Regions from separate parts of the Massilia sp. W12 genome, predicted to be linked through region 2. Evidence: predicted binding sites of a transcription regulator. Region 2 holds the regulator's gene; the other holds the start of a gene.
What was found. Region 2 encodes FliA, which starts transcription of late flagellar genes. Its sites were predicted from a motif close to CTAAAGTTTNNNNNNNNNNNGCCGNTA; they were not measured.

Region 1 (14,888 bases), 710 kb from region 2:
GACGATGATGTTAGGGGCAGGATTGACCAGCTTGCCCTTGGCGATCACAACCCGATCCACTTCAGAGAAATTGGCCCACAAAATGAAGCTGATAAAAGCCAGCAACATCAGATGCAGGGTTAAGCGCGCCATACGCGGCAGCGGGGTGCGCTCCAATTCGTCGGCATCGGCCAGGAATTCCACCGCCAGGGAATCCTTGCGCTGCGCCTTCACAGGTGGCTTGTTTGCTGGTTCCATAGCTGTTGGTAGGTTTGACAACGCTGCAATAATTCTTCATGCCGGCCACTGTCCATCAAGCGCCCATATTGCATGACCAGGATGCGGTCGGCATTGACTAAGGTCGATAAGCGGTGCGAAATCATGACGACGGTGCGGCCAATCGCGATTTTTGACAGATTGCGGATAAAAATCGCTTCGCTTTCAGGGTCGAGCGCGCTGGCGGCTTCGTCCAAAATCAAGATTCTCGGCTTGGCCAGCAAGGAGCGCGCAATGGATAAGCGCTGTTTTTGCCCACCGGACAGGTTCGAGGCGTTTTCTTCCAGCAAGGTGTCGTAACCTTGCGCCAGGCGTTCGATGAATTCATCGGCGCCAGCAGCTTGCGCGGCGGCCACAATTTCTTCAAAGGTGGCGTCAGGCTTGGCGGCGCAAATGTTTTCCCGCACCGTGCCACGGAAGAGGAAATTTTCCTGCAGCACCACGCCGACCTGCCGCCGCAAATGGGACAGCTCAATTTCGCGCGCATCCACCCCGTCAAAACGCACAATGCCTTCCTGCACGCCGTACAAGCCCTGGATCAATTTGGTGACGGTGGTTTTGCCGGAGCCGCTTCTGCCGACAATCCCCACCACTTGCCCGGCGCCGATGGTGAAGCTGGCGCGGTTTAACGCGCTGTTGGCGGCGCCTGGATAGCGGAAGGTCACTTCATCAAAGCTGATTTCGCCTTGTAATTGCGGGCGCAAGCCCCCTGCCCCGGCGCGTCCTTCGGGCGCGCGGTTCATGACTTCGCCCAGCATGCGCACGGATAAGGCGGTTTCCTGATATTCATTCACCAGGCTGACGATTTGCAACAGCGGCGAGACAACGCGCCCGGAGATCATCTGGAACGCGATCAAGGCGCCGACAGTCAGGTTTTGCTCGAAAACGTCCTGCGCGCCGATGATGATGATCACCACCGGCAGCAATTTGCCTAAAAAATCGGTGATCGAGCTGCCGGTAATCGAGATCTGGCCGACCCGGTAATGCATTTGAATCGCTTCGGCGGAACGCTGATCCCAGACGCGGCGCTGGGCCGGCTCCAAGGCCAGCGCTTTCACAGTGCGCATGCCGTGTATGGTTTCCACCAGCATGGCCTGACGGCGCCCTTCGGCGGAGTACAAATCATTTAAGCGGCGCTGAAACGGCGGCACCATCAGCGCCACAATGATGCTGATGATGAGGGTGAAAAACAGCACAATCATGGCCAGCTTGACGGAATAGCTGAACAGAATCGGTAAGAAAATCAGCAAGGCGGTGCAATCCAGGCCGGTGAAAAACAGGCGCCCGGTGAGGAAATTACGGATTTTTTCCAGCTGCTGCATGTGGCGCGTAATGACGCCAGCGGTATTGGTTTCAAAATAATCAATCGGCAGCGAGAGCAAGTGGGAAAAAGTGCGGCGCGTGATGCGGATGTCTATCTTATTAGTGGCGGCCAAGGTCAGTATCTGGCGCAAAAAGCTGAAACCGGCGTCAAACGCCAGCGCCAAAATCACGCCCACGCCCAGCACAGTCAGGGTGGACAGGCTTTGGTGCACCAGCACTTTATCAATCACCAGCTGGAAAAATACCGGCGAAGAGAGGGCCAGAAAGTGCATGGCGATGGCGGCTAAGGCAATATCGCGGAAGGCGGCTTTTTGTTTCAGGATTTCCGGGATGAACCAACGCAGGGAAAACGGTTGATTCGGATCGGTCAGCGCGTGTTTGCGCTTTAAGAAGATGACCTGCCCTTTCCATTGGGTGGAAAATTGCTCTTCCGAGAGCAAAATAATGCCGGCATCGTTTTCCAGCGGATCAAGCAGCGCAACTTTGGCCTGTTCCCCCTCGCCGCGCACCCCTACCACAATCACGGCGCGCTGATTTTGCAAGCGCGCTAAAAAAGGAAACACGCCCTGTTGCGAGAGCAAGCCTTGCCAGCTCAAATGGGTGACGCTGGCTTTCAAGCCGATATCAGCCGCCATGCGCAAGATCAACGCGTCTTGCGGCTCTTCGGCGCGCAAGGCATAGTCATCAATCAATCGTTCAGGATTGATTTGCAAGCCATGGTGCTGCGCCACCGCTGTCAGACATTGCACGACGGTATGTGGAAATTTCTCTTGCATGCTTGCTTGTCCTGGTCGCTGCATCCCATTATCTGTTATGCGTCTTTGCCTGCCTAAGCTTACCCTTGCACATTTTCTGCGCCATTTTGCTGCCACCTGCAAAAAGCCCTGCTGCTGCAGTATGCCATGGCTGACGCCGCTGTTTGCCGCATTTCCCAGCAAATCATGGCTGTGTATGCGCGGCACAACATTGTTACTACATTAGCATCATCTGGCTCCAGTGTAGCCGGGCTTTGAAGCTTGCAAAGATGGGAATACATGGGACAAAGCATGGTATTTCTGCGCAGCAAGGCCGGGCGCTGCGTTTTTGACGGCTCCAAAAGAAAAAGGCGGCGCTGCTTGCACAGCGCCGCCAACCCGTCACGGCTGCCCGAAGCCTGGCAGCCGCACCGCTTTATGCCTTAGTGTTTGATACCCAGGATGCCTTTGGCGAACGGGTTATCAAGCTCGTGTTTATTACCCAGATCCACCGCAGCATGTTGATGCGACTTGCCGGCATCGAACTGCTTGAGCAGATCCACCATTTGCGCCACGCTGAGCTGGTTGGCCGCCAGGGTCTTGCTCACTTCACTGCCTTGCAGCAATTGATTGAGCTTGGCGGTGTCGCCGGCCTTGAGCGCTTCCTGGAAGCCGCTGATGCCTTGCGCCAGACTGCTGACCTGATCGCGCAAGGTGTCAGCCTTGCCGTTCTTGTCGGCCACGAACCAGACGTCGGCGGTGGCATGGCTCTTACCGTCAACCGTTTCGTAGCTTGAGGTCAAGCCCACCCAGTTGCCGTTGTTCTTCACCGCTGCCTTATCGGCATGGGTGTTGATCTTGGCGATGCCCATCGCTTCCAGGCTCTTGACTTCACCAGCCTGGCTGACGCCGTCGCCGTTGCCATCGACCCAGACGCGCAGATCTTCGAAGGCGGCGTCATTCTTATCGATCACGCCATCCTTGTTCTGATCCAGATCGCGCAAGGCTTGATAACCGTCATGCGCTTTCTGACCGTTGGACAGGGTGGTGGCCGAGCCGAACAACTCAGTACCGCTGCTGATCATGCCGTCGCCATCCCGATCCATCGCCAGCAAGCCGTCGTTCTTATCCACCCAGCCGGTGGCGACTGCCTGACCGGAGCCGAACAGATCGAACTGCACGCCGGAGGAGATGCTGCTGGTCATGACCCCGTCGCCGTTCACATCCAGCACCACCGGCGTACCCATCTGCAGGTAGGAAATCTGGGTTGTGGTCAGATTTGCAATCTGCGTCGTGGTCAGCGCTTCCACCTGGCGGGTGGACATCGCCGCGATCTGGCTGGTCGTGAAGTTCGACAGCGCCGAGGTGCCAATCGCCACAATCTGCGAGGTGCGCATCGCCAACAGGTCGATGGTTTCCAGCGCGACCGCCTGACTGGTGGTCAAGGCTGCAATCGCGGTGGTGGACAGCGCCGCCACTTGCGAGCTGCGCAGCGCTTCGATCTGACTGGTGGTCAGTTCGACGAAGGCGGTGGTGCCCAGCGCATTGATCTGGGTCGAGCTCATCGCCGCCAGGCTGCTGGTGGCGATTGCCGCCACCGCCGTGGTGGTCAGCGCCGCCACTTGCGCGGTGCGCAGACCGGCCAGTTGCGCGCTGGTCATCGAATCAACCTGGGTCGAACCGAGCGTCGCCACACCCGAGGTGTTCATCGCAGCGAAGGCGGCGGTGGTCATCACCTGGATTTGCGAGGTGGTCAGGGCTTCGATCGCCGAGGTGCCCAGGGCCGCCACTTGCGCGGTGCGCAGCGCTGCAATCGAGGCCGTACTTATCGCCACCACCTGGCTGGTGCCCAGCGCGGTGAATTGGCTGGTGGTGAAGGCCGCCACCTGACGCGTCAACAAGGCTTCAATCTGCGTCGTGCCAAGCGACTCAATACCGGAGGTGGTGATCGCCGCCGTGGCGCTGGTGCCCAGTGCTTGAATCTGACTGGTGCCCAGAGTCGAGACCGCCGAAGTGCCCAGAGCTGCGATCTGCGCGGTGCGCAAGGCCGCCACATCACTGGTTTCCATCACCGCAATCTGCGAGGTGCCCAGTGAGGAAACCTGGGTGGTGGTCATGGCCGCCACTTGCGAAGTCCGCATACCTTCGATTTGACTGGTGGTCAATTCAACCACTTGCGTGGTGCTCATGGCCGCGATGCCGGCGGTGGTAAGCGCCGCCACATTGGCCGTGGAGAGCGCCACCAGATCCGAGGTTTCCAGCGCAAACACCTGAGCGGTGCGCATATTCGCCACTTGCGCCGTGGTCAGCACATCGACTTGCGAGGTGGTCAGCGCCGCCACATTTGATGTGCCCAAGGCCGCGAAGTCCGCCGTTTCCACCGCCATCACCTGGCTGGTGGTCAAGGCTTCAACCTGGCTGGTGGTCAGCGCGGCTGCCTGCGCCGTGGTCAAGGCCGCCACACCCGAGGTCTGGATTGCGGCCACAGCCGAGGTGCCCATATTGCTCAATGCCGCAGTGGTCAGCGCCGCCACATGACGGGTCAGGAAGGCATCGACTTGCGTCGTGCCCAGGGCCGCCACATTGCTGGTGCCCAGCGCCACGATAGCTGCTGTGGTGAGCGCCTGGATCTGCGTAGTGCTCAGCGCTCCGACCGCCGTGGTGCCCAAGGCCGCCACTTGCGCGGTGCGCATTGCGGCGATGCCGGATGTGTTGATTTCCACCAGCTGCGAAGTGCCCAGGGCGGCAATCTGACCCGTGGTCATGCCGGCGATGTGCGAGCTGCGCAAGGAACCGATCTGGCTGGAAGTCAGCGCGGTCACGGCGGTGGTGCCCAAGGCCGCAATCTGGCTGCTGCGCAAGGCGCTCAAGTTGGAGGTGGACAAGCCTTCAACCGCCGAGGTGCCGAGCGCGGCGATTTGCGCAGTGCGCAAGCCGGCTGCCTGCGCCGTCGTCATGACATCCACCTGAGTGGTGCCCAACACCGACACATTGGTGGTGCCCATCGCAGCCAGGCCGCTGGTGGACAGTGCGCCAAACTGGCTGGAAGTCATGGCTTCGACCACCGAGGTGCCGAGGGCGGCGATTTGCGCGGTGCGCAAGGCGTTGATGGCGCTGGTGCCGATCGCGGCGAATTGCGTCGTGCCCAGGGTCGTCAACTGGGTGGTGGTGAAAGCCGCCACCTGACGCGTCAGCAAGGCGTCGATTTGGGTGGTGGCCAGACCGGAGACGCTGGTCGTGGACAAGGCCGCCACAGCGCTGGTGGTCAAGGCTGTGATCTGACTGGTGTCAAACGCCGCCACGGCAGAAGATCCGAGCACCGCCACCTGCGTCGAGCGCAAGGCCGCGACATCGGTGGTTTCCATCGACACCGCCTGACTGGTGGTCAGCACATTGAGCTGGGTGGTGGACAGCGCCGCCACTTGCGAGCTGCGCAGGCCGCCAATCTGGCTGGTAGTCAGTTCGACAAAGGCTGTAGTGCCCAGCACAATCAGGTTGCTGGTGCGCATTTCCGCCAGATTCGTGGTGGAGATCGCCACCAGATCCGAGGTTTCCAACGCCGCCACTTGCGCGCTGCGCATATTCGCCACCTGGGCCGTGGTCAGCACATCGTACTGGCTGGTGCCCAAGGCTGCGATATTCGAGGTGCCCAGGGCGGCAAAGTCTGCCGTTTCCATCGCCATCACCTGGCTGGTGGTCAAGGCTTCGACCTGGCTGGTGGTCAGCGCTGCCGCCTGCGCAGTGGTCAAGGCTGCCACACCCGAGGTTTGGATCGCCGCCACTGCCGAGGTGCCAAGGTTGCTCAATTCAGCTGTGGTCAAAGCCGCCACCTGACGGGTCAGCAAGGCATCGATCTGGGTCGTGCCCAAAGCCGCCACATTGCTGGTGCCGAGTGCTGCGATAGCCCCGGTAGTGAGCGCCTGAATCTGGGTGGTGGTCAGCGCTTCGACCGCCGTGGTGCCCAGCGCAGCCACTTGCGCGGTGCGCAGCGCGGCGATGCCGGATGTGTTGATTTCCACCAACTGCGTAGTGCCCAGGGCGGCGATCTGACCGGTGGTCATGCCAGCGATGTGCGAGCTGCGCAGCGAACCGATCTGGCTGGTAGTCAACGCTTCCACCGCAGTCGTGCCCAAGGCGGCGACCTGGCTGCTGCGCAAGGCGCTCAGATTGGAGGTGGACAAACCCTGCACCGCCGAGGTGCCGAGCGCGGCGATTTGCGCGGTGCGCAAGCCGGCTGCCTGCGCAGTCGTCATCGCATCCACTTGCGTGGTGCCCAACACCGCCACATTACTGGTGCCCATCGCGGCCAGGCCGCTGGTGGACAGTGCGCCAAACTGGCTCGAAGTCATCGCTTCGACCACCGTGGTGCCGAGGGCGGCGATTTGCGCTGTGCGCAAGGCGCTGATCGCGGTGGTGCCAATCGCGGTAAATTGCGTGGTGCCCAGCGAGGTGATTTGCGAGGTGGTGAAGGCCGCCACATGGCGCGTCAGCATCGAGTCAATCTGAGTCGTGCCCAGGGCTGCCACGCTGGTGGTGGACAGGGCTGCGATGCTGCTGGAGCCGAAGGCCGTGATTTGACTGGTGTCAAGCGCGGCGACTGCAGAAGAGCCGAGCGCGGCGACTTGCGCGGTGCGCAAGGCCGCCACATCGGTGGTTTCCATCGCCGCCATTTGCGAGGTGCCAAGCGAGGACACCTGGGTAGTGGTCATCGCCGCCACTTGCGAGCTGCGCAAAGCGGCAATCTGGCTGGTGGTCAATTCCACCACCTGCGTGGTGCCCATCGCCGCCAGGCCGGTGGTTCTGATTTCGGCCACGTTGGAAGTGGACAGCGCCACCAGATCCGAGGTTTCCAGCGCCACCACTTGCGAGGTGCGCATATTCGCCACTTGCGCCGTGGTCAGCACATCAATCTGCGATGTGGTCAGCGCGGCGATATTGGATGTGTTCAGCGCAGCAAAATCGGCGGTTTCCATCGCCCCGACTTGCGAGGTGGTCAGCGCTTCCACCTGGGAGGTGGTGAGTGCGGCAGCCTGCGCAGTCGTGAAAGCGGCAATGCCGCCAGTGGTGATGGCGGCGACAGCGGAAGTTCCCAGGTTTGATAACTGACTCGTCGTAAACGCAGCCACCTGCCGGGTGAGTAATGCATCAACTTGCGTGGTGCCAAGCGCCGCCGCATTGGATGTTCCCATACTCGCTATCGCACCTGTCGTCAGCGCCGCTATTTGACTCGTTGACAAACTCTCAACAACTGTTGTGCCCAACGCCGCAATCTGCGCCGTGCGTATCGCGGCGATATTTGATGTGCCGACTGCGGCAAACTGACTGGTGCCCAATTCGACGATTTGCGAAGTCCGCATCGCAGCAAATTGCGATGTCTTCATCACTTCCATTTGCGAGGTGGTCAGCGCAGCGACTGCGCTGGTGCCCAGGGCGGCGATTGCCGTGGTGCCCAACACCATAAAATTGGAGGTGGTGACTGCGGCGATTGCCGTGGTGCCCAGGGCGGTCAATTGCGCCGTGCGCAGATTGGCTGTCTGCGCCGTGGTCATGACATCGATTTGGCTGGTGCCCAGGGCGGCGATGCCGCTCGAATTCACGGCTGCCATGTCGGCAGTTTCCATCGCTGCGATCTGGGCAGTGGTCAGTGCTTCAACCTGGGTCGAACCCAAGGCTGCGGATTGTGCGGTGGTCAAGGCGGCAATGGCGCCGGAGTTGATGGCCACTAATTGTGAGGTGCCGAGATTGGACACGCTGGCGGTGGTCAAGGCCGCTAATTGACGGGTCAGGATGGCGTCAATCTGTGTGGTGGTCAGCGCCGCCACATTGCTGGTGCCCATATTCGCGACAGCGTTGGTGCTCAATGCCTGGAATTGGCTGGTGGTAAACGTGGAAACGGCGCTGGTTCCCAGCGCCGCCACCTGCGCCGAGCGCAAGGCTGCCACATCTGCCGTATCCATCGCTTCAATTTGCGTGGTGCCCAGGGCGTTGACTTGACCTGTGGTCAGGTTCGCTGTCTGGCTGGTGGTCAGCGCGCTGATTTGCGAGGTGCCCAGTTCGGCGATATTGGTTGTGCCGAGGGCGACGATTTGCGATGTCCGCATCGAGGCCAGATCGGTGGTTGTGATCGCCACCACTTGCGAAGTGCCCATGCTGGCCAGCTGGCTGGTGCGGAAGGCATTCACTTGACTGGTGGAGAGCACATCAATGTGCGAGGTGGTCAGCGCGGAAATCCCTGCGCTGGAAAGCGCCGCAATCTGTGCTGTTTTTATTGCTGTGATCTGGGTTGTGGTCAGTGCACCGACCTGACTGGTGGACATCGTTGCATAATCGCTCGTACCCAGAGCTGCGATCTGGGCGGTGGTCAGCTCGGCGATCTGTGATGTTGTCATCCCATCCAAGATTGAGGCCATTTTTCTTCTCCTTGGTACTACTAGATAGTTCCCGTTTAACAAGGGGCTACAGGAAACGGTCCTTACTCACTTCCCGGCTCACCGCCCTACCGAATACTCTTGCTGCCGCTGCCTTCACAACTTCAGCCGAGACTGCGCTTGCCTTCTTAACGTCTGTGTTCTTGCGAACTTTAGGCCGGAGTGCAAATTGTTTTGCATGAAAATCTCACTTGTTAACAATTATTTCCGCATTCCGGGACACGTTTCTTTGTGGATAAATTTCCACAACTCCCGGCACATCAACTCCCACTGTTGGCGTGCCGATAAAGGCTGTGCGGCGTGAATAAAAATTTCCTCACGGAAACAATGCTAGCAGGCATTTAATAAATAGGAAGAAAAAAAACGAAAAAAAACGCTCTCCTTCGCGCATTTTTTTCTTTTTTTAACCCTAAAGTTTTGCCAGGATGCGCCGTCTAAGCGTGCATCAGGCGCAGGACTTGAGAGCGGAATAAAAAAATTTTCTTTGCTGGCGGCTATCAATTTTTCACAAGACGATCCGATACCCGGTACAACTGCGGTTTAAGTGCCTCGAAGCGCCAGAGGCAGACCAAGGTCGAAGCTGGCCTGCAGGCCAATAGCAAGACAATCAAAGGAGAAATACCATGGTTGCAGTAATTAATACCAATATCTCGTCGTTGAATGCACAACGCAACCTCAACACCTCGCAATCGGCCCTGTCCACTTCTTTGCAACGGCTGTCTTCCGGTTTGCGTATTAACAGTGCAAAAGACGACGCTGCAGGCTTGGCGATTTCCGAACGCTTCACGTCGCAAATCCGCGGTCTGGATCAGGCCAAGCGCAATTCCAACGACGGTATCTCGCTGCTGCAAACTGCTGAAGGCTCGTTGCAATCCACCGGCGACATTCTGCAGCGTGTGCGCGAACTGGCGGTGCAATCCGCGAATGCGACGAACTCAGCCGGCGACCGTAAAGCGATCCAGGCTGAAGTCGGTCAGCTCTTGAACGAAGCCGACCGTATTGCGCAAACTTCGGAATTCAACGGCCTCAAATTGCTCGACGGCAGCTTTGGTTCGGCGCAGTTCCAAGTCGGCGCGAATGCCGGCCAGACCATTACCGCCACCACCGCCAACTTCCGCACCAATAACTACGGCAATAATGAATACCGCACCAATGGCGTGGCGGCTGGCGATACTGCTGCAGTGGCTTACACTGCCGGCACGTTCGACATTCAAGGTTTGTCCACCCAGTCTGTGACGGTAACAGCCTCGGACACTGCAAAAACAGTGGCCGCCACTGTAAACGGCTATGCAGCAGTGACCGGTGTGACAGCGGACGCCGAAACCAAAACCCAGTTGAGCTTCACCGCAGGTGAATCTTATTCTCTGGCGATCACCTCGGACAACGCAACTGCGGCCAACGTGTCCTTTGCTGTGACCTCCAACACCAGCGGCGGTCTGGCTGCTGCAGTGTCGGCGATCAATGACGCTTCTTCCAAAACCGGCGTGTCGGCCAAGATCAATGACGCCAGCAACGGCATCATCCTGACCAACTCCACCGGCAATAACATCTCGATTCAGAATAACAGCACGAACGCAACCGCTTCGTTTGACAATCAAAACCTGGCGGCGGATGGCACGAATCAGGGCGCGGCTTACACCGTGGCCGGCGGCGCGACCAACTCCACCACCTCGATCGGTTACGTGCGTTTGAATTCTGACAAGGGTTTTGCTGTGGGCGGCACGATTACTGCAACTGACTTCACCGGCGCTTCCGCCACCCTCAACACGATCTCGACGGTTGACGTCTCAACCGTGTCCGGCGCTCAAGCCGCACTGAAGATTGTGGACTCCGGTTTGGCGGCAGTGAATGGCCAGCGCGCTACCTACGGCGCATTGCAATCACGTTTTGAAAGCGCGGTTGTGAGTGTGCAAACCACGTCTGAAAACCTGTCTGCATCGCGCAGCCGGATTCAGGATACTGACTTCGCCTCGGAAACAGCAAAACTGACCCGTGGCCAGATCCTGCAGCAGGCCGGTACAGCGATGTTGGCGCAGGCCAACTCTCTGCCCAACGGCGTATTGTCGCTGTTGCGCGGTTAATCGGCGCAAACCGGCGGCGCGGCCTTGGGCGGCGGCGCCGGATAAACGTCGAAAGACGCGGATTACTCAAGTTGAAGGGTTCCCTGGCCGGACTGGTTCCGTCCGGGGAATTTTCGCGAAGGATGTAGATCATGAATATCCAATCGATAGGCGCAAATGCTCAGCCGAGGCAGGTGTATGCCGAACGCAATGAGCGCGCTGGCGCTCCGCCGCAGGCCACAACCCAGCCTGCTGCCAGCAATGCGTCGAATGCGGTGGAAGAAAAATACGCCGCCACCCCGGCTGACAGCAACAAGGCGGTAGAAAAAAACAAGTCGGCGATTGCGCCGGAAAAGTTGAACGAGGCTGTCAAAAATATCAATAAGCAGTTGCAGTCGCTGGCTCAGGATATTGAATTTAAAATTGACGATGACACCAACATCACCGTGATCAAGGTGGTGGACCGCAAGACCAAGGAAATATTACGCCAGATTCCTTCTGATGAAGCACTGGAAATCGCCAAGGCTTTGGACAATGTGCATGGTTTATTGATTAAGCAAAAAGCCTGAACTCCGCCTGACGCGCTCGCGTTGGCAAACGCCTTGACTGCATGCTTTGCGCCTGCAGAGGCGCTTCTTTACGCCCGATTTTCCTCTTTTCACCTCTTTTTTCCACATTTAGCGCTCAGGCGGAGGCCTGACTCTGTCTTTTGCACAATAAATCGTCTATAACGCAAAAAGCAGTCAAGAAAAGGAAAAAGCAGGCTTTCTCCCCTCTAAAGTCAGGTTTGCCAATGCCGATAATCCACAATAATGAAGCATTCTGAAACAGGAGATTGAAGTGGGCATTTCTTCCCCCGGCATTGGCTCCGGCCTCGACATCAACGGCTTGATTTCCAAGCTGATGGCGGTCGAGGCTCAGCCCCTCAAAGAGCTCGATGCCAAGGAAACCGCCTTGCAGGGCAAGATCAGCGCCCTTGGCAGCTTGAACGGCGCCGTCACCAGCCTGCAATCTTCCTTGAGCAGTTTATCAAATCAGGCGACCTATCAATCGGTCTCCGCCAACGCCAGCGACAGCGCGGTGTTGAGCGCGAGCGCGACCAGTAAAGCAGTGGCCGGCTCTTACGCCATCAATGTCAAACAAATGGCGCAGTCGCAAGCCCTGGCCACCGCCGGCAAAGCCAGCACAACAGCGGCGATTGGCGGCGGCGGCAGCACCACCCTCACCTTCCGCTTCGGCACAGTTTCCGGCGGTGTGTTTGGCATTGCTGGCAGCAATCTGTCAGCCACGGTGGCCAGCAATGGCATTGCCGACGGTTCTTTGAGTTTGAACGGCGTGGCCATCAGTACTGACAGCAACACCAAGAGCGCGAAAGCGCTGGCGGCGGCGATTAACGCAAAATCCAGCACCAGCGGAGTAACCGCCACCGCCTCCACCACCGCCACCAGCGCGACGCTGTTTGGAAACAGCGGGGCCAGTACATTCGGCGATATCGACACCAGCGGCAGCGGCACTTACAGTCTGAGCGTGGGCGGGGTGGAAATCGCCAGCCAGGCCAGCGGCGTGGGCGCCGGCAGCGGCGTCACAGCGGCCAGCCTGGACGCCACCCTGGCGGGCACAAATGCCGTCACGAATGCGCTGGCGGCGGCGAATATCACTTTCAGCGGCAACGCCGCTGACGGCAGCTTGCAATTTTTCAGCGCCGAGGGCGCAAATCTGACGGTGGCGGAAACAATCTCGGGCACAGTCACCGGCGGCATCGGCAACAGCGGCAGCGCCAACAGCGGCTCCACAGTCACCACCACCGCCAGCGTGACGCTGGCGTCCAGCAGCGCCACGCCGATCACGGTGGCCGGCAATGACGCCACGCTGGCGGGTCTGGTCGCGGGCGCCGCCGGCAGCTATATCGGCAGCAGCTTTGCCGCCGACGCGAATCAAAGCATTGGCACGGTGACGATTGATTCAAGCAATAATTCACTGCAGGGTATCCGCGACGCCATCAACAAGGCCAATATCGGTGTTTCTGCTTCGATTATTTCGGATGGTTCCGGCAGCAATCCCTATCATCTGGTGATTTCCTCGACCAAGAGCGGGGCCAGTTCCACCTTGAAAATCGATGTTGGCGGCAGCAGCCCGGACGCCACAATTTCTGATTTGCTCAGTTATGACGCGGGCGGCACGCAAAAATTGAATCAAATTTCCGCCGCGCAAAGCACGAAGTTGACAGTCAACGGCATTGAGGTCAGCAGCAACAGCAATACCGTGACGGATGCGATTCAGGGGGTCAGTCTGACGGTGAGCAAGACCGGGACTTCCAATTTGACCGTGGCGCGCGATACCGGCGGCGTAAAAAGCGGGGTGCAAGCCTTTGTCAAAGCGTATAACGAGTTCAACACCACGGTTAAAAGCCTGATTTCCTATGATCCGGCGACCAAGAAAGCCGGCCCGCTGCTGGGCGACTCGACTGCGCAGTTAATTCAGACCCAGGTCAAAAAGCAGTTATCGACCGCAATTCCGGGTTTGAGCGGGAGTTTGTCGAATCTGTCGCAAATCGGCATCGCCTTCCAAAAAGATGGCAGCCTGTCCCTGGATTCGGCCAAGCTCAGCTCAGCCATGAGCAGCAATTATGAAGACATCATCGGCTTGTTTGCGGCAATCGGCGACGCCAGCGACAGCCTGGTTTCTTACACCAGTTCGAGCGGTAAAACCAAGGCCGGCACGTATGCGGTCGATATCACTTCGCTGGCCACGCAAGGCAAGCTGCAAGGCAGCCGGGATTTACGCAGCGAATCCATCACCATCGCCAGCGGCACCGCCTGGAGCGTGACATTGAACGGCACATCGCCCTCAAGTTCCAGCACCATCGCCAGCGTCGCGATTCCGGCTGGCACATACAGCGCAAGCGATTTGGCCTCGCTGCTGCAGTCGGCAATCAATGGCGCGAGCAATTTCAGCAGTTCCGGCGCATCAGTCAGCGCCAGCATCAATGATGACGGCTTGATGGAAATCAAGTCGGGCAAGTACGGTTCTGTATCGAATATCAGCATCGCCAATCTGACCGGCAGCACGGTCGAAGAAGTGCTGGGCAGCAGCACCAGCACGGATGGCGCGGATGTGGCTGGTTCGATCGGCGGCGTGGCCGCCACCGGCTCGGGTCAGTTTTTGACCGGCGGCGTCGGGGCCGATGCAGAAGGTTTGAAGATTGAAGTCACAGGCGGCAATACCGGGGCGCGCGGCACAATCAGTTTCTCCCAAGGCTATGCGTTCCAGCTCAATACCCTGGCCAGCAGTTATCTTGGCAACAAAGGTTTGATCGCCAACGGCTCGGACGGTTTGAAAGCCAGCGTCACCGATCTGGAGAAAACCCGTGATCGTTTAAATGACCGTTTGAGTGATGCGGAAAAACGTTATCGCAAACAATTCACCGCGCTTGATGTGACTTTAAGCCGTATGAATTCAACCAGTCAGTACTTGCAACAGCAATTGGCTTCGCTTGCCAACAACACCAAGTAAGCGATGCTATTTTTTGGGGAGAAAGCCTGATGTTCGGATCAGCACAACAAGGCGCCAACGCATACGCCAATATCGGCATAGAGACGGGGGTGGCGGCAGCCACGCCGCATCGCCTCGTGATCATGCTGTATGAAGGGGCGATGGTGGCAATCGCACAGGCGATTGCGCATATGAAAGCCGGCAATATACCCGCCAAAGGGCAAGCCATCTCCAAAGCGGTGATGATTATCGAGAGCGGTTTGCGCGCCTCGCTGGACAAAAAAGCCGGCCAGGAGATTGCCCAGAGTCTGGACTCGCTGTATGAATACATGGGCAATCGCTTACTGCTGGCGAATTTGCGCAATCAGCCGGAAATCCTGGAAGAAGTGCATCGTCTGTTGACTGAGTTAAAAACCGCCTGGGATCAAATCGGCGATTCAGTCAACGCAAAACTGCCTGAACCTGCTAAAGTGGCGACATCCCCGTATGATGGCGTCAAGCAACGGTCCAACCCTTATGCGAGCGCGTGATAAGCATGAACAGCCAAGAAATCATTACTTTATATGAATTGGTGTCGGACATCACCGGCAAGATGC
Region 2 (14,888 bases):
CGCGGCCAATACTGATCGAAACTTCCGGGGTGATCGTGATCGGCCCGCCCTCGCCTTGCACATTCAAGCCGGATGCCGTTTGCAGCAAACCATTCTCACTCACTTTCAAGGCCCCGTGCCGGGTATAGGCTTCGCTGCCGTCCGGCATTTGCACCGCAATCCAGCCCGGCCCATGCAAGGCGACATCGAGTTCGCGCCCGGTATGTTGAATTGCGCCGGGCGTGAAGTCGCTGCCAACGGTGGAATCGACCACCATGGTGCGGGTCGGCAAACCGGAGGAAACCACCGGCACAGCGCGAAAGCTGTCGAGCTGGGCGCGAAATCCGTTGGTGGAGACATTCGCCAGATTGTGCGAATTGGTGGCTTGCTTTTCCAGAATATGGCGCGCGCCTGTCATTGCGGTATAAATCAGCTTGTCCATATGCCGCCTCTTGCATGGTGATGGGCGCGCCAAGCCCGGCCTTGCACGCAACAAGGCAGGTTTGGCGAACGTCCCGGTTTGAGCGCAATATTTAACGCAGGTTGACCAGGGTTTGCAGCACAGAGTCCTGGGTCTTAATGGTTTGCGCATTGGCCTGATACACCCGTTGCGCGGTAATCATTTCCACCAGTTCCTGGGTCAAGTCAACATTGGAATCTTCCACCGCCGAGGCTTGCAACACGCCCAGGCTGGCGGAGTTGGGCACGCCGACCAGGGCCGCGCCGGAGGCAGCGGTTTCGGCCCAGGCGTTATTGCCCAGCGGCGCCAAGCCATTCGGGTTGGTGAAGTTGGCCAACACCAATTGCGCCAGCACATTCGATTGCCCATTGGTATAGCGCGCCACCATCAAGCCATCCGAGCTGGTGGAAAAACCTGACAAGCGGCCCGAGGTGTAACCATCCTGCTTTAAGGCGTTGGTGCTGAAATTGGAGCCGAATTGGGTGGTGCCGGAGTAATCGACTTCCATCGAAATCGGGCTTAACGCGCCGGTCGGCGGGTGCACCGGAATATCGACGCGGAACGGCATGCCGGCCTTGGTCGCGGTGTCCAGCGCGCCCAGGGGAGTAAACACCAGCCGCGCGATCGGGGCCGGCGGCGCTAACAGCGGATTGGCCGGGGTGCCGATGGTGACAGCGGAAATCACCGATGCGCGGGTGGCGTTGGGGTCCGCCGCTTCGGCATCGCCGGCATCAGCAGCATTATCCTGGAAGGTGGCGAGCCTTTCGAGCCGCACCGCCACCTGCGTCAGCGCTTCAGCTTGCGCGATTTGATCCGGCGTCACCGCTGCCGCTCTTGCCGCATCAGCTGTAGTGCGCGCCGCCGTCGCGTCGGCCTGGGTGGCGTTGGCCAATGCGCGCACAGCAGCGGCGATCGAAGCCGGCGTCGGGGGCGGGTCGACCACGCGGTCGGCGTCATTCGCCGCTTCACGCACAGTCAGACTGGAGCGCTCAATCCCATCGCTGGTGGCGTACACATCCCAGGTGCTGGGGCCGGTTTTGACATAAAACGTTTGCATCACGTGCGGATTGCCCAGCGTATCGAAAATATTCACCGAAGTTGCGCTGTTATAACTGGTCGGCACGTCCGGGCTGAACGGCGCATCGCGCGGCACTTGTGCGCGCGAGTCCAGATTCAGCACCGCTGCGACTTTTTCTGTGACTTTCGGCGGCAGGTCGGCGGTATTGACTTGCAGCGAAACCGGCGCGCCGGTGGACAGCACGCCCAGCGCATTGGCCATATACCCGGTCAGATTCGCCCCTTGCGCATTCACAATATAGCCATTGCGGTCAAGCTGGAATTGGCCATTGCGCGAATATTGCGCCGTGCCGTTATAGGTCATGCGGAAAAAACCGCCGCCATTGATGGCGATGTCGAGCGGGTTGTTGGAATTGCCGATATTGCCCTGCGTGAATTGCTGGGCGATATTCACCACCTTGGTGCCGATACCGGCCTGATTGCCGGTCGCGCCGGTGAGTGAGCTGGCGTACACGTCTGCAAACTGGGCTTTGGACAGTTTGAAACCGACCGTGCTGGCGTTCGCCACATTATTACCAATCACGTCCAGCGATTTCGCTGCGCCATTCAGACCACTCAAACCTTGTTGGAAACTCATGATGTTCTCCTGTCTTGCTGCCTGCTGAATTCAATCCGCCCTGCTTACAGAATCTGCCGCACCTTGGACAGTTCCACCGGCCCCACGCCATCCACATTCACCTTCACCCCCTGCACCCCGGAGGTAATGCTGCTGACCATGCCAAAACTCAAGGGTTGCACGCTCTCGACTTTTTTATCGCCGATCATCGCTTCGACTTTGATGGTGTAGCGGCCATCGCTTTGCTGCACCCCGTTATCGCTGAAACCATCCCAGGTCATCGGCGCCACACCCACATCCTGACCGCCCAGATCGACCGATTTCAAGACCTGACCCGAGCCATTGACGATGGACACTTTGACACTGTCCGCCGGCTCCGGGATATCCACCCCGAAAATCGCCTTGCCCTTATCCAGCACCAATTGATTGCCTGGCGTCAGCACGCCATGGCCGATCAGGGATGCGGACTGCAAAGACTGGGTAGAAGCATAGCTATCCTGCAAGCTTTTCATGGCCTCATTGAGCTTATCAATCCCGGTCACGGTGGATAATTGCGCCATCTGACTGGTGACTTGCGCATTGTCCATCGGGCTCAAGGGATCTTGATTTTTCATCTGCGACACCAACAGGGTCAGAAAGCGGTTTTGCACTTCTTCCGCACTGGTGCCCTTGGCGGCGCTGGCCGACTTTGGATTCATACTCTGCATCAGATTATCTGACACGCTATTGATGGAATTCGCCATAACAGATCTCCAGCTTCACATCATTGACCAATGGTCAGGGTTTTCAAGGCCATGGTCTTGGCGGCGTTGAATGTCTCGACATTATTTTGATACGAGCGCGAGGCAGACAGCATATTGACCATTTCATCGACCACATTCACATTCGGCATCGCCACATAGCCGCGTTCATCGGCCAGCGGGCTTTTCGGGTCATACACCATTTTAGGCAGAGATGCATCTTCCACCACCTGTTTTACACGCACCCCTTGCGCATTGCTGGCGTCCACCGCCTGCGCCTCAAACACCACCTGTTTGGCGCGATACGGCTGCCCGTTTGCGCTGGTGGCCGAATCAGCATTGGCCAGATTGCTGGCCACCACATTCAAGCGCTGCGCCTGTGCGCTCATGGCGCTGCCGGCGACGTTAAAAATATTGAAGAGTGACATCTGTGCGCTCCCTCAGGTCACTTATTGACCGCCGGTGATGGCTGTCAGCATGCCACGGATCTGGCTGTTGACAAACGTCACCGCCGCCTCATAACGCAAAGCATTGTCGGCAAACTGGGTGCGCTCGACATCCATATCCACCGTATTGCCATCGACCGCGCCCTGCACCTCAGGCCGGTATAACAGCGGCGCGCCGCCCGGCCCCACATCCTGCGCCTGCAAATGACGCGGCGCCGTGCGCGCCAGGGCCGCCGGCCCCGGGCCGGACATGGCGCTGCTGAGCGCCTCGCTGAAATTAAAATCGCGCGCCTTGTAATTCGGCGTGTCCGCATTGGCGATATTGCTGGCCAGCACCCTTTGCCGCTCTGAGCGCAAGGACAGCACTGATTCGTTATAGCGGAAGTGTTGGTCGAGTTTGCCTATCATGTTCAGCTCCAATGTTGCCGACGGACATCTTTTTACGATGCCTGTCATCTTAGGCCCGCCAGTCCGCGCGCAAAGCGTCAAGAAAGGCGGGAAAAGCGGCCCAGTTCAGGCTTTGCCTTTACGCCTGCCAGCCTACAATCAAGCCGTCTGCCTGATTTGCTGGAGCACACAATGAAACCCGGATACCTCTATATAGTTATTGGACTTGCGCTGTGCGGCGCGGCGCGCGCGCAAAGCCTGCCGCAGCGCCAGGATTTAGAGCAAATGCGCTTAGTGGCGCAGAGCTGGCTGGAGCAGCAAAGCCGCAATGCGCCCGGCCCGCTCAGCATCAACGTGACGCCGTTTGATGCGCGGCTGCACTTGCCGGCCTGCGCCCAACTGCAAGCCTATACCCCGCAAGGCGCCAAACCCTGGGGTAAAACCCTGGTCGGGGTGCGTTGCATGCAACCGGCCTGGCAAGCGTTCACCCAGGCCCACGTCAGCGTGCAAGTGGCCTATGTCAGCGCCAACAGCGCGCTGGCTCCGGGCCAGATTCTGCAGGCCGAACACTTGAGCATGCAGCAAGGCGATCTGGCCAATTTGCCGCCCGGCGTGCTGACTGATATGCAACAGGCGCTGGGCAAGCAAAGCAGCCACAGCATCAGCGCCGGCCAAGCCATCAGCGCACGTCAACTGCGCCAGCCGGCATTGATTCAACATGGACAACAGGTGAAACTGGTCGCCAGCGGGGCCGGATTCGCGCTGCAAGGCGAAGGGCGCGCTGTCGGCGGCGCCAGCCTGGGCGGTGCGGTGACGGTAAAATTGGCAAATGGGCAACAGATCAGCGGACTGGCCCAAGCAGAAGGCGTGGTTGCGGTGCAGTTTTAAGCCCGCCGCGCCGGGCTGATGATTATGCACAATTGCAACGGACAAGCTTGAAAATAAAACAGCAATTCGTCGATCCCGGCGCGCTGCGTTTATAGTAGATGCTGGCATAAGCGGCAGAAACTGCAAAAGGCGCGCAGTTTGCTAAAGTTTGCGCGGCACGCGCCGATAAACAAGCAGAACCCGGGGAAACCTGCCCCAACCAATCGAGGAAACTGCTGTGAAAATTACCGATTCACTCAAAGGCCAGACCGGTTTGCCGGTCAGCCAAGGTCAGTCTCAGACGGCCACGGCGCGTAACGCCGACAAGGCCGGCACTGCGACAACGACGGCAGCGACGGACAGCGTGCGTCTGTCTTCCCAGCTGCAGTCGTTGGAAGGAAAGATCGCCAGCAGCAATGTGTTCGACGCGAAAAAAGTCGAAAAAATCAAGCTGGCGATTGCCGACGGTCAATTCCAGGTCAATTCGGAAAAAGTGGCCGATGGATTATTGGAAACAGTGAAAGACTTGCTGCACTCGCGCAAGCGTTGATTCAGGCGGAAATACCAATGAATGCATCTTCCGGCAATACCGGCTATCAATTAGACAGCGGCATGCAGGCCGAGCGCGCCGTCATGGCGGACTTGCTGGAAACCTTGCAACAAGAGCAAAACAGCCTGATTGCCGCCGATGTTGAACAATTGCTCCAGCTTACTGAGCAAAAAAATCAACTGGTGCAGCGCGCATCAGCATTGTCGCAACAAAGACTGAACGCACTGGCCGCCGCCGGCTTTGCCCAGGAAGAAGCCAATATGGCAGCCTGGCTGACGCGTCTGGGCCGCAGCGAATTGCAACAATCCTGGCACAGCCTGCTCGACTTGACACGTCAGGCCAAAGAAATCAACCGCTTGAACGGCATGCTGATCAATCGCCAGCTGGCGAATACGCAAAACGCCCTGCAAGCCTTGCAACCCCCTTCCGCCGCGACACCGGCGCAACATCTTTACGGCCCCAGCGGCCACTCCACCTTGAGCCAGGGTTCACGCCGTCTGGTGATAGGCTGACACTGGCAAGAGACTCACACGCCAAGTTGACAGACAGCTTGGCGCACCTGCTTCAGCAGCGCATATTTACCAGTGCAGGCTTAAAACAGCCCGCCGCCCTTCTTTTGCATAAAGCGCAACAACTCACGCTCATCCTCACTCAGGAATTGCTCAACAAACTGGCGCGCGCTCTTTTCTTCCCGCTCGCGGCAGCGCTGTTCTTCCATATACTCCTTCAGCCATTGCTTCAACGCCTGCGGTTCAGCCAATTCTTCCAATTGTTGATTCAAATCCATCAGATCCTCATCCAATTCCTGTATCAACTGGAATAAATAAGGCATTTGCTGCGCAGCTTCAGGCATATTGTCGCCACGCCCGGACTCGATCAACATCTGCGGGAAGCGCAACTCAAAAATGCTGAAGATGGTTTGCAATTCGTGCCTCAACTCTTCGTGCTGCTCAGTCAAAATCTTGTTGAAATGCTTCAGCCGCTCGCCATCCAAGGCATTGATGGCGGCGGCGTCGATTTGCTCAACCTCCCATTGCAATTCCAACAGGCGCAACAAGTCTTTATTGTCATACGCCACATTCACCCGGCTCATCAATTCGGTTTTGCGCTTGCGCTCGTTCTCATCCGGCGCGCGATCCGGGTGCAAAGCAGCGGCCAGCTTGCGATACACTTCGCGCAAACTCTGGCTTAATTGTTGCTCGGCCAAGGCCTGCGCCGCCTCACGTTGCAAGGCACGCTTATCCGGCTTGGCGCTTTTGGCCTGTTCATCGGCATCAGCTTGCCGTTCCTTTTGCGCCTGCGCTTGTTCAGCCAGCATTTTCAAAAACGCTTCTGGATTGCGGAAATCAACTTCTTCTGTGAACTCTTGCCCCGTGATTTCCGCCATCATGGCTTGCAAGCTGCTTTGCATGCCTTCTTCCACCACATCATAGTTTTTCCCGTGATAGCGCGCATACAGGCACTTGAGTTCCGGGTTCGGTTGATGCGCCAATAATTCCTCAAGCAGGGAATGGATCAGCTGGAGCAGGAATTTCTTTTCTGCTTTACTGAATTTCTGTTGCAGATAAGCCTGATCAAGCAAACGCAGCAAAGCTTGTTGCCGGTCTTTGTATGCAAGCACTTTCGGCGCAAATTTTTCCTGATAGTGCTGCTGATACATGGGAAGCAGCACTTCCCAATCTTTGATTTGGGTGCGCAACTTCTGGATCTTTTTGGTCAGCTGATTGAACAGCTTTTGCCCTTTGTTCAAAGTCTTGCCCTTACTGCCAGCGGCAATTTTCAAGGTGATGGTGGTTTCAGGTGGGCGTCGTGTCATGCTGGAATGTGCGGGCGGCTTATGAGATGGGTGTCAAATTATAGGCTTTCAGTTTTACCTTTACGCCTTGCATCATAAAAAAGTAAGGCATCCAAGTTTGCCAACCCCAAAAAATACGGCGTGGCTGCAAACAACCCTGCCCGGGCTGGCCGCGCCAAGTCTGTTTTTCCGCACACATTGCCGAAGCAGGCACAGTGCCGGCCATGGTGCGACAGATTCTACTGCGCCCCCATATTTGCTCCATATTTGCAGCGCATCATGTCTTTCATCGCAACCGTACCCAAGCAAAGGAAGACAACATGGCGCTGACAATTGCCTATTGCCCCTCAACCACTGAAGTCACCGCAGAAGACGACAATCTGGTCTATGGCGCATTGAATGATATCCGCATGGCCTGTGAGGCCGAAATTTGTATCAACGATGGCAATGCCAAACTCGGGCGGCTCGATACTGCGGGCGGCCGCCTGTACGTGGTCGGCCATGGCAATGGCGGCAGCGCGATCGGCGCTCATCATCATGAAAGCGCAGGCGCGCATGCCCTGGTGCAGCAATTATTGGAAGAAGGCATGCCGAAAAACCCGAAAAACCAGATTTTGATTCATCTGCACGCCTGCGCCACCGGGGCATCGGTGCGCGTCGCATATCACTTCAAACATAAACAACCGTATGTCGAACGGTTCTGCCGCGCCTTGCGTGAAGCCGGCTGCAGCAATTTCAAAGTGGTCGGCTATGCCGGTTTTGTCAACAATCTGGGACGGGTATCCACCAAGTACAACACCAGCGACGAAAGCAAGCGCAATTTTAATCAAGGCAGCATGCATAAAAATCTGAAGCTCGACGATGAAATTCTGGTGGTGTACGAAGTCACCACCACGGATTACAACAAGATTCATGGCAGCAAATGGAAACAGGAGGTCAGCCATCCGCTCGAAGGCTGGTGGCCGGAGACGTATTACGAAATCCATAAAGTCCCATAAAACAAACGCCGCATTTCCGGCGCCGGACAGCGCCATTCATCACAATACAGGAGCAAAACATGACCGTTATCGCCTATCACACCGGAACCCGGATGGTGAAAGCCAGTGAAGATATGGATGTCTATTATTCAATGCAAGATCTCAAATTGCGCTGCAACGCCAGCATCACCTGGCACAATGGCGCAGCCGGGCTGGAGCGGCTTGATACGCCGGGCGGCGAATTATATGTGGTGGGACATGGCCACGCCGGCGGCCGCATCGGCGCCCATGGCCATCCCTCAGTCGGCGCCCGCACCCTGCTGCGTCAATTGACTGAAGAAGGCTTGCCAGTCAATCCCGCGAATCTGATCACGATCTACCTGCACGCCTGTGCTACCGGGGCCTCGGTGCGCACCAATTATTGTTTATGGCGCAAAGACCCGTATGCCGAGCGCTTTGCCGCCGCGCTGGTGGATGCCGGTTTTAATAATTTCCACGTGGTGGGCTACGCCGGCTTTTTGAACTCATCCGGCCAGATGTGCATGAGTTATCACGTACAAAACGCCAGCAAACGGGAGTTTTCCGGGCTGGAACACCGGCAAGGCCACAATACGGACAAAGAAATCGTGTTTTTGGTGAAAGACGGCGATTACAGCAAAATCAGTGGCGCGAACTGGCAGCAGTTTTATAACAAACGCCGCAAAAATTCGCTCCTGCTCGATATCCGCAAAGTATGAGGCGGCCCCGCTCAGGGCGCAACGGCGGGCAGCGGGCCGCTGGTCGGCACTTCCACCACCTGATCGGGAATGCCGGTCAAAATTGTGATATTCACGCGCCGGTTACGCGCCCGTCCCTCGGCCTGATTATTATCGGCCACCGGACGGGTGGCGGCGTGTCCCACCGCACTCATGCGCTTTTCATCCACCCCGGCCTCAATAAATAAGCGCACCACGGCGGATGCGCGCGCGCTGGATAATTCCCAATTGGAAGCAAACAGCGCATTCGCAATCGGCAGATTATCGGTGTGCCCCTCGACTTGAATCGCGTGCTCATCCTCGCTCATCACAGTGGCCACCAAACGCAGGGTTTGATCAGACTCCGGCGAAAGACGCGCCTCACCGGGGGCAAACAAGACGCTGGCGTTGATTTCCACACTCACCCCGCGCACGCCCTGAGTGACGCGCACCTTGCCTTCTTTTTCCAGCGGGGCCAAGACTTTTTGCAGATTGCGCGCCATTTGCGTCATGGCGATACGCTCGCGTTTGATCGCTTCAGAGCGCTTGCGGCTGGCGATCTGCTGCGGCGTGATCAGGGGGATGGTATCCGGCCCGGGCTGGCCGGCGCGCGCAGCGCCAAACTCTGAACCCAGCGCGTCGGACAAAATTTTGTACTTGCCTTCATTCACCGAGGAAATCGCATACATCACCACAAAGAAGGCAAACAAGAGCGTAATAAAATCGGCGTAGGACACCAGCCAGCGTTCGCGGTTTTCAGGCGGTTCCTCGGGTTTGCGCCGCGCCATATGCTAGTCTCCCCAATGCGTGACGCGTTCCTCCACCACCCGCGTATTATCGCCGCTGGCGATATCCACAAACACCGACACCATGTGCTCACGCAGCGTGGTTTCGCGCTGCAACAGGGTGCGCAATTTGACGCCAATCGGCAAAAACACCAGATTCGCCAAGCCCACGCCGTAAATCGTGGCGACAAACGCGACGGCGATCCCGCTGCCCAATTTGGACGGTTCGGATAAATTGCCCATCACATGAATCAAGCCCAGCACCGCGCCCATGATGCCGATGGTCGGCGCATAACCGCCGGCGGCTTCCCAGATGCGCACCGCCTGCTGCTCGGCGCTTTCCCAGGCATTGATATCCTCTTCCAGAATCTCACGCAATTTGGCCGGCGCCACCCCGTCCACAATCAGACGCAAACCCTTGGCTTGAAACGGATCTTTGACCGCCTTGGCGTAGCGCTCCAGACTCAACATGCCTTCGCGCCTGGCGACTAAACTCCAGTTGGTCAGCTCACGCCCGATTTCCAGACTGCGATCAGGCGGCGGCTTAAACACCCAGCGCAGCATCAGCAGGCCACGGCGGAAAGCGCGCGGACGGCTTTGCAACAACACCGCCGCCAGCGTGCCGACCACCACCACCAGCATGGCGGTAGGTTGCAGCAAGACGGCAAGCTTGCCGCCTTCGAGCAACTGACCGCCTAACAGCGCAGCCAGGCCGAGCGCTAAGCCGGCTACACTTCCCCAGTCCACTTTTGCTCCCGCAAGGCGGCGCGCAGGCGCGCCACCGCCTGGGTATGCAATTGACTCACGCGCGATTCAGACACGCCCATCACCGCGCCGATTTCCTTCAAATTCAATTCCTGCTCGTAATACAAGCCCATTAAAAGCTTTTCGCGCTCAGGCAAACCGTCAATCGCCTGGATCACCGCCAGCCGGAAATCATCCTGCAACAGACTTTGCAAAGGGTCGCTGCCCTCGTCCACCAGATGGCGGTCAAGGAAATTGTCGCTGCCCTCACCATCATGGAAATCTTCGTAATACACCAGCTGATGGCCGCCGCTGTCGGACAGCATCTCCTGATATTCGGAAAGGGAAATTTTGAGCATCTTGGCGACTTCAGATTCGCTCGGCGGGTGGCCTAAACGCTGCTGCAAAATACTCATTGCTTCCTCGATCTTGCGCATATTCTGCCGCACGCTTCTGGGCATCCAGTCGCTGCTGCGCAACTCATCGAGCATAGCGCCCCGGATGCGCAACACGGCATAGGTTTCAAATTGGGCCCCGTGGGTCTCTTCATAGCGGCCAATGGCGTCTAACAGACCCATCATGCCCGCCTGGATCAAATCATCCACTTCGACGCTGGGCGGCAGCTTCGCCTTCATTTGATGGGCGAGCTTTTTGACCAGCGGCGCATGCATCTCCAGCAGGTGATCTTTTTCCGTTTTCCCTTTGGCCGTGTACATGTTTTATGGTTGTGGCTATCAAGTTCCGGCAAGCCTTGCGGAAAACGCCCCGCCCCGCTCGCCAGCCATCTGCGGCCATCCTGGAACCACACGCAGGCGGCCTGCCAAACGGCGATAAGCAACCGATGCCCCCGCCAAGGGAAAAGCATCGATCACCGCCTTGCCCAGGCGCGCCGCACGATAGACATATTCATCAGCAGGCACACTGCCCATTGATTTCAATTCCACCGCCAGATACCGGCTCGCTGCCCGGGCCATATTATCGTATACCAGTTTTGCTTCGCTTTCACTGGCGCCCGTCACCAGTATACCGAAAGGACGGCGGCCAAGGGTAAGACTGATGCTTTTGATCAATGCATAGCCGGCTTTTATTGAACGCGCGCTGTTGGATACCTGCAGCACGATCTCATTTTCAGCCATGGCTGGCAAGGCAAAACCGCAGGCCGGATCAAATTCCGCCTCCAGCACCAGTACGCTGGCGCGTTTGCACAGAGTGGAAAAGGCTTGATTCAAGGCTTGTCTGGCCGCCGGCAGCAGGCGGCGCGGGTTGATGCTGTGCGGCGCCAGCGTCGCCACTTGAAAGCCTTGCGGCGCCTGGCGCAGCATTTGATCCAGCTCGCACGCGTGTTGCGCCAGATCGGACAGCGCCGGGCCTTGCGCCAGACCGAGCCGGTTGGCCACGCTGCGGCTATGGCAACATGTGTCGAGCAAAACCACATCGGTGCCGGTGTCTGAGAGCGAGGCGCAGAGATTGACCAGCATCGCGCTGCGGTCTTCCTGATCAGTGGCGGAAAGAAAAGTGACAATCCGTGGCCGCGCCCCGGCCAGCATGCGGCGCAGGCCCTCGGCCTGATCGAAATCGAAATTAGCCAAGGCGCACCTCCATCGAGCGATTGTCCTCACGCTGCCGCGCCATCGCCATCACCAGCGGCAATTCAGCATCTTGCAGCTGATTGGCGCTGTTGTTATTGCGCAATGCGCGGTCAAGCAGGAATTGACGTTCAGCCAGGTGCAGGTCTTCCGGCACACGCTGGCCGTTAGCGACGTAATACAACAACAATTTGTGACGGATCACCACATCCAGCGCATTGCCAATGGTGGCGGCTTCATCCAGCTTGGTCAAAATCGCCCCCGCCAGCCCCGTCCCCTGATACGCGCGCACCACTTCATGCAGGGTTTCGCCGGTGGAAGTCGCGTTCAGACAGAGCAAACGCTGCACCGGCTCATCGGCGGCGGCCAGCATGGCGGCCTGTTCCTGCACCATCTGATCGCGCTGGCTGACGCCAATGGTGTCGATCAAAACCGTATGCTTGCCGCGCAACTCGCGCAAAGCGATGCGCAAATCGCTTTCGTCTTTCACGCTGTGCACCATCACGCCCAGAATTTTGCCGTAGATGCGCAATTGCTCATGCCCGCCGATACGGTAGCCGTCAGTGGTGATCAGGGCCAGCTTGTCGGCGCCATGCCGCATCACGCAACGCGCCGCCAGCTTGGCGGTGCTGGTGGTTTTGCCAACCCCGGTCGGGCCGACCAGAGCGAACACGCCGCCTTTTTCCAACACTTCATGCTCATTTTTCAGGGTTTGAATATTGCGCTCCAACACCCCGCGAATCCATTGCATGGCCTGCTCTTCATTACCGGCCTGCGGCATTTTTTCCGTTAAGAAGCGGGACAGATTCGGTGAAAAGCCCGCACTCAGCAATTCGCGCAGCACTTGCGCCTTATGCGGCTCGCGTTTTTGCGTCGCGCCCCAGGCGATTTCCGCCAACTGGGTTTCCATCAGATCGCGCATGGCGCGGATCTCGTTGCGCATTTCCGCCATTTCCGTCTCACAATTGCGCACCGGCTGCGCGGCCTGAGCCGGCGCCGCTGCCGGGGCCGCCTGGCGCACCGCGCTGTCACTGCGGCTGCGCGGCGCGGCGCGCTCCTGCACCCGCTCAGGGGCCATGCGTTCCGGCTGCATACGTTCGGATTGCATACGTTCCGGCTGCTGCCCGCGCATGGTTTGCGCACCGGCGCGGCTGGCGAAACTCTCGGCGCGGCTGCCGGCCAGATTGCCCGGCGCCTGAGCCTGACCCGCGCCCTGATTCACGCGGCGCGCCATTTCCAGCGATTCCGCCATACTCGAGACCTGCCCCAGCCCGAGCGCATTATGGCTTTGCGCCTGCGCGCTGGTTTGATACGTGGGGACATTCGCCAACAGCGGCGCATGCATAGGCGGCAGGCCGCCGGCCTCGCCGCCCTCATCATCTTCTTCCTCGCCCCAGCCGAAACGCGGTTCCTGCCGCACCTCCTGCCGCACTTCCTGCCGCACCTCCTGGCGGTAATCCTGACGCGCATCCTGCCTGATATCCCGGCTGTCCTGACGCGGCTCCGGGCGCCGTTCGCGCGACTCAGGGCGCAACAAAGCGCGCCCCCGGTCGGCATGCCCGCGCGCCTGACTGGGCACGCCGTCCAGCTCATGCACCTCTTGCGCCGCCTCATCCGCCGCCGGCTGCGCCAGAGAAGAAATATCTTCACTGGCCAAGGCCAGAATTTCCACGCCCTGTTCCACGGCGCGATTCGACAAAATCACCGCATCCGGCCCCAAGGCCTCGCGCACCTTGCGCAAGGCTTCGCGCGATGTGGCGGCGATAAATTTTTTCACATTCATGCTGCTCTCCCCGCAGATTGTCTGCAGACTCCATCTCAATGCGCAACGATTCAGCCATACGCCCGGATTGCGAGCGCTCAGGATGGATTATTGATTGCAGCAGAGCAAAACAAACCGGCAAACAGCCGGGCAAACACGGTCTTTTTCCGCAGAAGGGGGGCAGGCGCGCAGTCGCAGCGCGTATGGGGAGGGGAAACAAGGGCATCACATATATATACTGCACAACTGTCAGCAGTATTTTGACGGGCCGTTCGCCTTGCAACGCTCGTTGGGCTGCTGGAAATGCAAAAAGTGCTTTGCCCCGCGCCCGAGTTTGGCGCATGTGGATGTCCTGCCGGCCATGCGCTTGCAATGAGCGCAAATGGCAGCGGCCAATGCCGCGTACAAACCTATGCTTTTAATCCCCATCCCGCCAGCCGCACCATGACACAGCCAGGCTTGATGCAGTGTGTGATAAAAACTGTCCCGCAAAAACCTGCCCCATCCGCAAAATTGGCGTTATGATGAGCAGCAAATATGAGCTGCGCCCCAATCCGCTCAGCCCTAAGGATACGGAGATGACGCGCGTCCCAGCCAGTCCTCAGCCGCATGTCACACTTGCCAGCATCAAGCGCCGGCGCGCTCTGATATGCGCTGCTCTTTTTGGCTTTTCTTTCTTTCAATTTTTCATTTTTATCCTGTTTCCCAAACATGCTGCGGCCCAGCCCTGGGATGATTTGATCCGTCCGGCGTTTTTACAATTGGGGCAGGAACAAGGCATGCCGCACGAATTTGTGAATGCGCTCGCGCAAGACGGCGATGGATATTTGTGGATAGGCACAGAAGGCGGCCTGGTGCGTTGGGACGGAATGCGCTTTCGCCTCTGGAAGCAGGAGGCAGGCAATCCCTACAGCCTGCCGGAAAATCTGGTGGTGACGCTGCAGACCGATATCATGGGGCGCTTATGGGTCGGGGCGATGGGCGGCGGCGTGGCGCGCTACGATGCGCAAAGCGAGCGCTTTATCCGCTTCGGGATTGATGCGCAAGGCGTCAGCAATGGCGCCGTCTATGCGCTGTCGGCAGATAATATGGGCGGCATGTGGGTCGGCAGCATGGGCGGGCTGGACCACTTGAGTAAAGACGGCTTGCGCCTGGAACATTTCAGCGCCGGCATCGGCAAAGCGCTGCCGCCTGGCGGCGTGCGCGCCGTCCTGCACGATGTCGGCGGCTCAATTTGGATAGGCAGCATGCGCGGCTTGTACCAAATCGACGGCGAAGGCAAGCCGATACGGCACATTCCCTTGCCGGGCGTGATTGAACAGCCTGAAATCTGGTCGCTCACGCAAAGCAGCGATGGCCGGATCTGGATCGGCAGCAAAGCCGCCGGGATTTTTGTGCTGGACCCGGCAAATACGCAAATTCAAGCCTTGCGCCTGCCCCCTG

Region 1: V8J88_RS08835 (heme utilization protein) is a predicted target of FliA. The motif match lies at 8,870-8,896, and genes of this name have one in related genera.

Annotation. Positions count from the first base shown of each region.
Region 1 is NZ_CP147776.1:2,192,011-2,206,898, reverse strand. It holds gene V8J88_RS08845 (HlyD family type I secretion periplasmic adaptor subunit) at 1-237, opposite strand, end outside; gene V8J88_RS08840 (peptidase domain-containing ABC transporter) at 210-2,354, opposite strand; gene V8J88_RS08835 (heme utilization protein) at 2,756-8,701, opposite strand; gene V8J88_RS08830 (flagellin) at 9,364-10,821, shown strand; gene V8J88_RS08825 (flagellar protein FlaG) at 10,953-11,369, shown strand; gene fliD (flagellar filament capping protein FliD) at 11,641-14,313, shown strand; gene fliS (flagellar export chaperone FliS) at 14,343-14,822, shown strand; gene V8J88_RS08810 (flagellar protein FliT) at 14,828-14,888, shown strand, end outside.
Region 2 is NZ_CP147776.1:1,484,503-1,499,390, reverse strand. It holds gene flgF (flagellar basal-body rod protein FlgF) at 1-421, opposite strand, end outside; gene V8J88_RS06075 (flagellar hook protein FlgE) at 513-2,093, opposite strand; gene V8J88_RS06070 (flagellar hook assembly protein FlgD) at 2,138-2,815, opposite strand; gene flgC (flagellar basal body rod protein FlgC) at 2,836-3,240, opposite strand; gene flgB (flagellar basal body rod protein FlgB) at 3,262-3,666, opposite strand; gene flgA (flagellar basal body P-ring formation chaperone FlgA) at 3,838-4,533, shown strand; gene flgM (flagellar biosynthesis anti-sigma factor FlgM) at 4,751-5,062, shown strand; gene V8J88_RS06045 (flagellar protein FlgN) at 5,080-5,574, shown strand; gene V8J88_RS06040 (hypothetical protein) at 5,655-6,878, opposite strand; gene V8J88_RS06035 (hypothetical protein) at 7,178-7,855, shown strand; gene V8J88_RS06030 (hypothetical protein) at 7,915-8,571, shown strand; gene motD (flagellar motor protein MotD) at 8,583-9,356, opposite strand; gene V8J88_RS06020 (flagellar motor protein) at 9,360-10,100, opposite strand; gene V8J88_RS06015 (RNA polymerase sigma factor FliA) at 10,082-10,813, opposite strand; gene V8J88_RS06010 (antiactivator of flagellar biosynthesis FleN protein) at 10,832-11,686, opposite strand; gene flhF (flagellar biosynthesis protein FlhF) at 11,679-13,466, opposite strand; gene V8J88_RS06000 (hypothetical protein) at 13,856-14,158, opposite strand; gene V8J88_RS05995 (two-component regulator propeller domain-containing protein) at 14,225-14,888, shown strand, end outside.